2 regions of the Iodobacter ciconiae genome follow, and region 1 is predicted to be linked to the other one. Evidence: predicted binding sites of a transcription regulator. Region 1 holds the regulator's gene; the other holds the start of a gene.
The links. Region 1 encodes NrdR, which represses ribonucleotide reductase genes. Its sites were predicted from a motif close to AAANACNATATATNGTNTTT; they were not measured.
Positions count from the first base shown of each region.

Region 2: a site for NrdR is predicted at 2,695-2,714, ahead of EJO50_RS00830 (ribonucleoside-diphosphate reductase subunit alpha). Genes of this name have one in related genera too.

Region 1 covers NZ_CP034433.1:1,668,191-1,673,288, reverse strand. The annotation lists gene EJO50_RS07370 (magnesium transporter CorA family protein) at 1-552, shown strand, start outside; gene glyA (serine hydroxymethyltransferase) at 659-1,906, shown strand; gene nrdR (transcriptional regulator NrdR) at 2,179-2,631, shown strand; gene ribD (bifunctional diaminohydroxyphosphoribosylaminopyrimidine deaminase/5-amino-6-(5-phosphoribosylamino)uracil reductase RibD) at 2,781-3,929, shown strand; gene EJO50_RS07350 (YfgJ family double zinc ribbon protein) at 3,919-4,092, shown strand; gene EJO50_RS07345 (riboflavin synthase subunit alpha) at 4,093-4,800, shown strand; gene EJO50_RS07340 (excinuclease ATPase subunit) at 5,050-5,098, opposite strand, start outside.
Region 2 covers NZ_CP034433.1:180,325-185,422, forward strand. The annotation lists gene EJO50_RS00810 (DUF7931 domain-containing protein) at 1-189, opposite strand, end outside; gene EJO50_RS00815 (cupin domain-containing protein) at 167-1,276, opposite strand; gene EJO50_RS00820 (peroxiredoxin) at 1,327-1,794, shown strand; gene EJO50_RS00825 (FKBP-type peptidyl-prolyl cis-trans isomerase) at 1,799-2,278, shown strand; gene EJO50_RS00830 (ribonucleoside-diphosphate reductase subunit alpha) at 2,791-5,098, shown strand, end outside.

The sequences.
Region 1 (5,098 bases):
GCGTTGTCTCGCTTGCAGGTGGGGGATGTCAGCTCTGCACGGCGGTTTAAACGGGGAATCCGTGTTTTACAGGAAGTTTTTTTACGTTTTACCCAGCGCTACTGGTTTAGTGAAATTTCCAATCAAGTCGTGGCTGATCAGATTTTTCATATGGCACGCCGTCATTTGGGGACAGAAGCTTTGTTCGCAGAAGTAAGAGAGTCTATCCATAGTATGAGCCAGTACCTGGAGAACGATGATTTGCGCCGTCAGGCCGATACTGTGGTGCGCCTGACTGTGGTGACTATTTTGGGCTTGGTCGGAACAACGGTTACCGGGTTTTTGGGGATGAATTTATTCGATTTGTCCCATGATGCATCCTGGTTACGGGTGGTTTATTTTATGGTGGCTTTTATTCCGATTTCGATGCTGACTTTTTATTCCCTGTTAAAATCAAGAATGCTTTCAGAATTTCTGGATTTTATGTCAGATGATCACCTGGATTTTGCAGATAAGCTAAAAATAATTGGAGAAGGGCTGCGTAAAAGAAAGCAAGCAAGAAACAAGCTATGAAAGGGGATCATGATTAATCACGAATTCCTCAATTGGAAAACTGCTCGTCCGTGTTAGAATCCTGCGCATTCCCTATTCCCAACTGACTTACGGAAGCGCCAAATCTATGTTCTCCAAGTCCGCCACTATCGCCCAATACGATCCTGATCTAGCCGCTGCCATTGCAGGTGAAGTTGTTCGCCAGCACGAGCATATCGAGCTGATTGCGTCAGAAAACTACACGAGTCCAGCGGTGATGGAAGCCCAGGGCTCGCAACTGACCAATAAATACGCCGAAGGCTATCCGGGCAAGCGTTTTTATGGTGGTTGTGAATTTGTTGATGTCGTTGAACAATTGGCGATTGATCGCGTTAAAGCACTGTTTGGCGCAGAGTATGCCAATGTGCAGCCTCATTCTGGCTCGCAAGCCAACCAGGCGGTGTATTTTTCTATTCTGAAGCCCGGTGATACCGTCATGGGTATGAATCTGGGTCACGGTGGTCACCTTACACATGGCTCACCAGCAAACCTCTCCGGCAAGCTTTTCAATATCGTGGCTTATGGCCTGAACGAAAACGAAGAAATCGATTACGACGATATGGAACGCGTTGCGCTTGAAACCAAGCCTAAGCTTCTGATCGGCGGCGCTTCAGCTTACGCTCTGCGCTTTGACTGGGCGCGTATGCGTGAGATCGCTGATAAAGTGGGCGCTTACTTTATGGTTGATATGGCACATTACGCCGGCCTGATCGCCGCGGGTGTGTATCCAAACCCGGTGCCACATGCTCACTTTGTAACATCAACAACCCACAAAACATTGCGCGGCCCGCGTGGCGGTTTGATTCTGGCTAAAGCCGAATTCGAAAAATCAATCAATTCGAATGTATTCCCAACGCTGCAAGGCGGCCCTTTGATGCACGTGATTGCAGCTAAGGCTGTGGCATTTAAAGAAGCGGCAACACCAGAATTCAAAACTTACCAGGAGCAGGTGCTGAAAAATGCACAAGCCATGGCTGCGGCACTGATTGAGCGTGGCTTGCGTGTAGTCTCTGGTCGTACAGAATCACATGTATTTCTGGTGGATCTGCGCTCCAAAGGCTTAACCGGTAAGGCTGCAGATGCATTGCTGAGCCTGGCGCACATTACAGTGAATAAAAATGCTATTCCTAATGACCCGGAAAGCCCGTTTGTGACTTCCGGTATCCGTATTGGCTCGCCAGCGATCACAACCCGTGGTTTCAAAGAAGCAGAAGCGGTACAGGTAGCAAACCTGATTGCAGACGTGCTGGATAATCCAGCAGATGAAGCAAATATTGCTGCTGTTACGGTAAAAGTAAAAGAGCTGACAGCGCGCTTCCCGGTTTACGGCGCTTAATTTTTTATAAAAACCCAAGTCTTTAAACACGGAGTAAAGGAGGACTACGGAAACATACGGATAAAGTCAAAAAAGTGTTTGGCATTTTTTTGGCAAAATGCGGATCTGCGTTTTTTATTGAATTTGACCTTGTCTGATTTGAGCGTCTGTTTGAAAAGTTTTAGGCATAAGCATTGCTTAGGTTTTATCCGTGAAACTCCGTGTTCTCTGTGTCCTCCGTGTTTTGAGATTTGGGTTTTGTTTATTTTTAGAATGTTCTTTGCGGGGTTGTGATGAAGTGCCCCTTTTGTGGTTCTCCTGATACGCTGGTTGCTGACTCGCGTGTATCTGATGAGGGCGATCTGGTTCGCCGTCGCCGTCGTTGTCCTATGTGTGATAAACGCTTTACCACTTTTGAAACGGCCGAGGTGCGCTTGCCGCAGGTGGTTAAACAAAATGGTCAGCGGGCCGAGTTTGATCGGGAAAAAATCCGTACCAGTTTCGAGCGTGCCCTGCATAAGCGGCCGGTGCCAACACCTTTGGTGGATGAAGCCATCCTTCGTATTATCCAGAAAGCTTTGTCTTTAGGTGATAGAGAAATCATGAGTCGCCAGATCGGTGAAATGGTGATGTCAGAGCTCGCCAAACTCGACAAAGTAGCCTATATCCGCTTCGCCTCCGTATACCGCTCCTTCCAGGACGTAGATGATTTCCGTGATGTGATCCGGGAAGTGAGTAAGGAATAAAGTTTTTTTCCATACCGAAATAAACCTAAACCTCGAAGCACTTCGATCCAGGAGAGCACGGAGGCCATGGGGAGAAACATACGCAAAAGTAAGGTTTTCTCCGTGAAATTCCGTGCTCTTAGTGAGCTCTGTGGTTCAAGGTGTGGGTTATGCCTGTGCTTAGGGAATCCATGAACGCGATCGATCATCAGTATATGCAGCTGGCTTTGCAGCAGGCGGCTTTGGGGCAGAATAGTGCTTCGCCCAATCCTTGTGTGGGCTGCGTACTGGTGAAAGACGAGCAGGTGGTGGGGGCCGGGTTTAGCCAGCCTGCTGGCGGCGGCGTGGTGCAGGGTGCTCCCGGTGCACATGCCGAGGTGATGGCCTTAAGTGTGGCTGGGGATCTGGCTCGCGGCGCGACGGCTTATGTCACGCTGGAGCCTTGCAGCCATCATGGCCGCACGCCGCCTTGTGCCGATGCCTTGGTGAAAGCCGGTATAGTGCGTGTGGTAGCCGCGCTGACAGACCCTAATCCGCTGGTTGCCGGGCAGGGGCTGGCACGTTTGGCTGCTGCGGGCATCGCCGTGGAGTCAGGCGTATTGCACGCCACAGCACTTGAGCATCACAAGGGTTTTATCAGCCGCATGCTGCGATCCCGTCCCTGGCTTACGGTAAAAATGGGGGCCAGTCTGGATGGCCGCACCGCGCTCGCCAACGGGCAATCGCAATGGATTACCGGCCCTGCCGCAAGGTCTGATGTACAAAAACTGCGCGCCCGCTCTTGCGCCATGCTGACAGGAATCGGCACTGTGCTTGCGGATGACCCGCAGCTAACCGTGCGGGAATTTGCGGTAAGCAGACAGCCGCTGCGGGTGGTGGTTGACAGCCAGCTTAGAACACCTGTGAACGCTAAGTTATTTAATCAGGCCGGTGTGTTGATTGTCTGCGCTCAGGATGATGAGCTGAAACGCCATGCTTTAGAGACGGCAGGGGCCGAAGTCCTGATATTGGCTGATACGCATGGCCGTGTTGATTTAACTGCTCTACTGAAAGAGCTGGGCTGCCGTGGCTGCAATCAAGTGACGGTTGAAGCGGGCGGGGTACTGGTTGGGGCTTTGCTCCAAGCGGGCCTGGTTGATGAAATGCTGCTTTATCAAGCTCCCGTGATTATTGGCGACACGGCGAAAGGTATTGCCACTCTTGATTTATCCGATCTTAATCACAAGTTACAAGCTAGGGTGTTAGAGCGCCGCCAGATTGGAGACGATTTACGTTTCACTTTGCGGTTTACTGATGCTGGAGAATTTTATGCCGAATGAAAATTTGCAAAAAGCCGTGCCGCTCTGCCCGGATTGTAAGCGTCCTCTGGATGTAATTGCCGCCTGTGGCTCGATTAGTTATTTTTGTGATCACTGTAATTTACTTAAGTCTTCAAAGCGCGTGCGCGAAGCAAATCCAGAACTCTTTAAGGAAGCTGAATAAATGTTTACGGGGATTGTGCAAGGCGTTGCAAAGATTGAAGCGATTGATGACAGAGAAGGTATGCGGACATTTCGTATTGCCTTTCCGGCTGGCTTTTGCAAAGACATTCAAATCGGTGCCAGCGTAGCCATTGATGGTGTTTGCCTGACCGTTACCGAGATCTTTGCGGATGACAAAGCCCGTTTTGATGTCATGCTGCAAAGCCTGCGCATTACCTCACTGGGGCAATTACAGCCGGGTAGCCAGGTGAATGCCGAGCGTGCAGCTAAGGACGGTGCCGAAATCGGCGGGCATCCGCTTTCAGGTCATGTGGACTTTACCGCTACGCTTTTAGATATTCGTAAAGATCAGGAAAATTGCTGCTTTAGAATTAGCGTGCCCAAAGCCGGTATGAAATATATCTTTGCGAAAGGCTATATCGCTCTGGATGGCGCCAGCCTGACGGTGTCCGAAACCAATAAAACAGACTGCTGGTTTGAAGTATGGCTGATTCCTGAAACCCGCCGTATGACTATTTTTGAAGGGAAGCGTGTGGGCAGCGTATTCAATGTAGAAATCGAGCGCGCCACGCAGGTGGTGGTGGATACCGTGCGCGATGCCTTAGAAGAAAAACTAGGCACGCTGATGCCTGCACTGGAGGCACTGCTCGCCCAGCAGGGTGTGGATGTGTATGCACTGGCCGAGCCTGTGGCTTTAAAGAAACCTTAAGCTGATGCCCGCCGGCAGATATGGGTTAGGGTGCCAAGGTGCCTCTGTGCCCAGACATTTAGCTACTGAGGTGGCCAGTTTAGCTGCTTTTGCCTGGCGGCAGGTTCATCTGAGGAGGGTGAAAAGCCGTATGTTTGATTACTTGCGAATTTCTCTCTCCAGATAAAGATATAGTGCTTCACATGGCTTGAATTTGATGTACATCCAGGCCGATGAGGCTCTGTTTCCCCGTTTTTATTAAAGCTGAAATTATTGAGCTACTTTGGCATAGCTGCCTTTTAATGCTACGCCAATGATA
Region 2 (5,098 bases), 1.5 Mb from region 1:
TGCCGGTTGGGTGGTGAAAAACGCCCATAAGGCATCAAAAACAAGCTTACTGCCCAGGTCATAGTGTGAAAAGTTGTGCTCACAAAGCAATAATTCGTGTTGCGCAGACGCCAATAATTGCGCCACGGCGGCTGGATAAGCCGCGTAGGTATCAAAAATCCGGGCTTCAGGAAAGCTGCAGGTAGCCATATTCGTAGCATTCATAAAGAATTGTGATCAGGCTTTCCGGGTAATCAGCTGCGGGCAGCTTGCGCTGATTGGCCAGCTCTTGTAGCCAGGGTAGTGCTTCAGGTTCAAATTCAAGCGCTTCACCGTTGGCGTAAACGCGGTCTGATTCATAAAGCACCAATGCTTTAGCATCTATCCGGATGCCGTTTTCTGCCACTGCTGCGGCAAACTCATCAAAACCGAGTGGATCATCGGGCTGATCATAAAATACATGGGGCTTAGGCTCGGTGAAATAACTGCCTACAAAACGCCGGATAGTTTCGTCATTCCAGGTAATGTTTTTCAGCATTTCACCAATTTGCCCAACAAACTCCTTATCTATCTCTGCAGGCGTTCTGGTCGCTTGGCGATGAGGGTCACTATACATTCCCTCAAGACACATTTCGTCTTGCAGAAACTCTAAGAATTTACCGGCTATTTCCTGGGTTTTTGGCGCTCTGAAGCCGATGGAGTACGTCATTCCCGGCTCTATCGCTACGCCGTAATGAGCGTACATTGGTGGCAGATACAGCATGTCCCCGTGCTCGAGCACCCATTCTTGCTCGGGGTTAAAATCTTTTAATACCCGGATGGGGGCGTCTTCAATAAAGCCGCTGGCGTCATCGCTTGAGATTTGCCAGCGTTTTTTTCCACTTACCTGTAATAAGAATACATCGTAAGAATCATAGTGCGGCCCAACTGTTCCACCGGGTGGTGCGTAAGAAATCATCAGATCATCCAGCCTGGTGTAAGGTAGGAAATTAAACTGATAAAGTAAATCCTCAGTATGCGGAACCAGATGATTTACATTGCCGACTAATACGGTCCAGTCTGTTTCCGGAAGACGGGAAAATCGTGATGCTCTGAAAGGGCCGGATTCGGCTTTCCAGCGGCCATCTTTATATTCAATCAGCCTTGATTCCACATCGCGCTGTTGTGCCAGCTCCGTGAGACGGGCGTAGTCGATCAGCTCGGGAAAGTTGCTCCAGGCATTACGGATTAATAATGGTTTTTTTTGCCAGTAATCTTTTAAAAATTCTTCTGGACTGAGTCCGCCTAAAAGTTGCATTTTTTGCTCTATAACAGAATGGATTACAGCAATTATCGCATGGAGAACGCATGCTGAACGTTGGAGATAGAGCACCTGATTTTATTTTGTCCGATGCTCAGATGGAAAATGTGCAATTAGCACAGTTTCGTGGTAAGTCTCACCTCGTGTTGTACTTCTTTAATAAGGATCATACGCCCGGTGGAATTCTTGAGGCCGTTGAATTTAGCGACCGCTTCGCAGTATTTCGGCAATATGACACAGTTATTCTTGGTGTCAGCATGGATGATTGCTTGTCGCACGAGCAATTTCGAGACGAGCAGGGCATAGAATTCAATTTACTTGCCGATATTGATTGCAAAGTAAGTCGTCTCTATCACGCTCTGCATGAGTGGGAGGCACATGGCGTGGTAAGATACGGCATAGACCGTTCCACGTTTGTAATCGATAAGGACGGCGTGATCCGCCATGCGTTTTATCACGTTGTCCCGAAGGGCCATGCGGCGGAAATTCTTAAACTCGTGAAACAGCTAGGGTGAACCCATGCAAATTGCAAAAAATACCGTTGTAACCTTACATTATGAAATGTTCGATGCCTCAGGCAAGCAAATTGACAAAACTGAAGAGCCGATTGCTTACCTGCACGGAGGTTACGACAATGTCCTGCCTCTGGTAGAAGAAGCACTTGAAGGCAAAAACGTGGGTGATAGCATTGATGTCATCATGGAAGCAGAAGACGCTTTCGGTGAACATGATGCAGATTTAGTACGTGAAGAAGAAAAAACTTCGTTTCCGATGGATGTTGAAGCCGGCATGATGTTTGAAGCCGATGATCCTGAAACCGGCGAAGTATTGTTGTTCCGTGTTACTGAAATCGAAGGCAACCGCGTTGTAGTCGATGCCAATCACCCATTTGCCGGCATGACGATTCGTTTTGTTGGTACCGTTTCGGATGTACGTGAAGCGACAGAAGAAGAGCTTGAGCACGGTCACGTGCACGGCGAGCATGGCCATCATCACTAAGATGATTTTGGTTTGATTAAGGAAAAAGCGGGCTTAGGTCCGCTTTTTTTGCGCCAGCTGCCAGGGCTGATTGTTTTAAACAAGATGATGGGCATTACCTTGTACTGTATCGGCGGCGTGATTTTTTGCTCTGGCTCCAGCTGTTCAAACAGCAGCGTGATCGTTTATTAGGCAATTTTTATTTGTGGTGGCATGTGGGGCGCAGCTGCCAGATACGTGTTGTTTTTATCGCTGCATATTGGGTGATTTGTGTTTTTTTTGGTTTTTTCATTTTGCGGCTGTAATGCTCAAACCGCGTAAATACTCAGCTTGGCCAAAGCTACTATTTTTTGTGTTTTCCTTGCTGCTTTTCTTGTTCATCCTCTGCTTGCCACATTCCCCGAAAGACACTAGTATTTGTGTTAACTCTTCTTGTTGAACACTACATATAGTGTTTCTCCACAAGAAATCCACAGAATTATCCACAGCGAGACGTGCCCACTTAGTCGCACGCGCAACTCAATGAGAGCCCTATGACCGATAGCGTTAACACTGCTTTGCACCATAGCAGTTATGCCGATTATAAAACCATTCGCCGCGATGGGTCGGTGGTGCCTTTTGCGCCAAATAAAATAACCGTTGCAGTGACCAAAACGTTTATCGCCGTGCTCGGCAGTGATGCCGCTGCTAGTGCTGCTGTGCGCCAGAAAGCCATTCAGTTGACTGAATCCGTTGTATCCGCGCTGATGCGTCGTAAGCCCGAAGGCGGCGCGATTCATATTGAAGATATCCAGGATCAGGTCGAGCTGGCGCTGATGCGTGCCGGCGAGCACGATGTGGCCCGTGCCTATGTTTTATACCGTGAAGAGCGCAGCAAAGAGCGTCATTCCCGCTTTGAGCCTGAGCATCATCACGAAATCAATGTGCTGTACCCGAATGGCAGCAGCCGCCCGCTCGATTTAGCGCAATTAAAAGCGCTGATCGCTTCTTGCTGCAAAGGCCTGGAGGCCACGACCGATCAGGCCGCCATGCTGGCTGAAACCTTAAAAAATGTTTACGACGGCGTACCGGCAGAAGAAGTTCGCCGCGCACTGATTATGTCGTCGCGTCAGCTGATTGAAAAAGACCCTGCGTATAGCTTTGTAACAGCACGCTTACTGCTGAACAATCTGCGCTCTGAAGTCTTGGGTAAAGAAGTGAGCCATGAAGAAATGGCGCCTAAATATGCCGATTACTTCCCGCAATTTATCAAACGCGGTATCGATGCCGAGCTCTTGGGTGAAAACCTCGCCCAGTACGATTTAGCCAAGCTGGGCGCGGCGCTGGATCATAACCGCGATTACCAGTTCGGCTACCTTGGCCTGCAAACCCTGTACGATCGTTATTTTCTGCATATCGAAGACACCCGCATCGAGCTGCCACAAAGCTTCTTTATGCGCGTAGCCATGGGCTTGGCGATGAATGAAATCAACCGCGAAGAGCGCGCGATCGAGTTCTACAACGTATTGTCTAGTTTCGATTTTATGAGTTCGACCCCAACGCTGTTTAATGCCGGCAGCCGTCGCAGCCAGCTTTCCAGCTGCTACCTCTCTACCGTTTCTGACGATTTGGAAGGCATTTACGAAGCGCTGAAAGAAAACGCGCTCTTGTCTAAATATGCCGGCGGTTTGGGTAACGACTGGACGCCGGTGCGATCCCTCGGCAGCCATATCAAGGGCACCAACGGCAAGTCTCAAGGGATTGTGCCTTTCTTAAAAGTAGTCAACGACACTGCCGTAGCAGTTAATCAGGGCGGCAAGCGTAAGGGTGCGGTATGTGCTTACCTTGAAACCTGGCACGCAGATATCGAAGAATTCCTGGAAATGCGTAAGAACACCGGGGATGACCGCCGCCGCACGCATGATATGAATACGGCCAACTGGATTCCTGATCTATTTATGAAGCGCGTGATGCAAGGCGGCGAGTGGACATTATTCAGCCCGTCCGAAGCGCCTGATCTGCACGATAAGTTTGGCCAAGATTTTGAAAAAGCCTATGTAGCCTACGAAGCGAAAGCCGCGCGTGGCGAAATGAAAACTGCCAAGAAGATTGCTGCGCTGGGCCTGTGGCGCAAGATGCTTTCCATGCTGTTTGAAACCGGCCACCCGTGGATGACCTTCAAAGATCCTTGCAATATTCGCAGCCCGCAGCAACACGTAGGCGTGGTGCACAGCTCGAATCTATGTACAGAAATCACCCTGAACACTAACGAGAACGAAATTGCGGTATGTAATCTGGGTTCGGTGAATCTGGTTAACCATATTAAAAATGGCGAGCTCGATACCAATAAACTGGCACGCACCATCAAAACAGCAATGCGCATGCTGGATAACGTGATCGACATTAACTTCTACCCGGTGCGTAAAGCGCGTGAATCCAATCTGAAGCATCGTCCGGTAGGTATGGGCATTATGGGCTTTCAGGATTGCTTGCATATGCTGCGCCTGCCTTATGGCTCGGATGAGGCAGTTGAGTTTGCCGATGTTTCGATGGAAACCGTGGCTTACCACGCTTACTGGGCGTCCACCGAGCTTGCGCAAGAGCGCGGCACTTACCCAAGCTATAAGGGCAGCTTGTGGGATCGCGGTGTATTGCCACAGGATTCGATTAAATTACTGGCACAAGAGCGCGGTGGCTATCTGGAAATGAATACCGGCTCCAGCCTGGATTGGACCCAGCTGCGCGAGCGCGTTCGTGTGCATGGTATGCGTAATTCAAACTGCCTGGCGATTGCGCCAACCGCCACCATTGCCAACATCATCGGTGTATCGGCGTGTATCGAGCCAACGTACCAAAACTTGT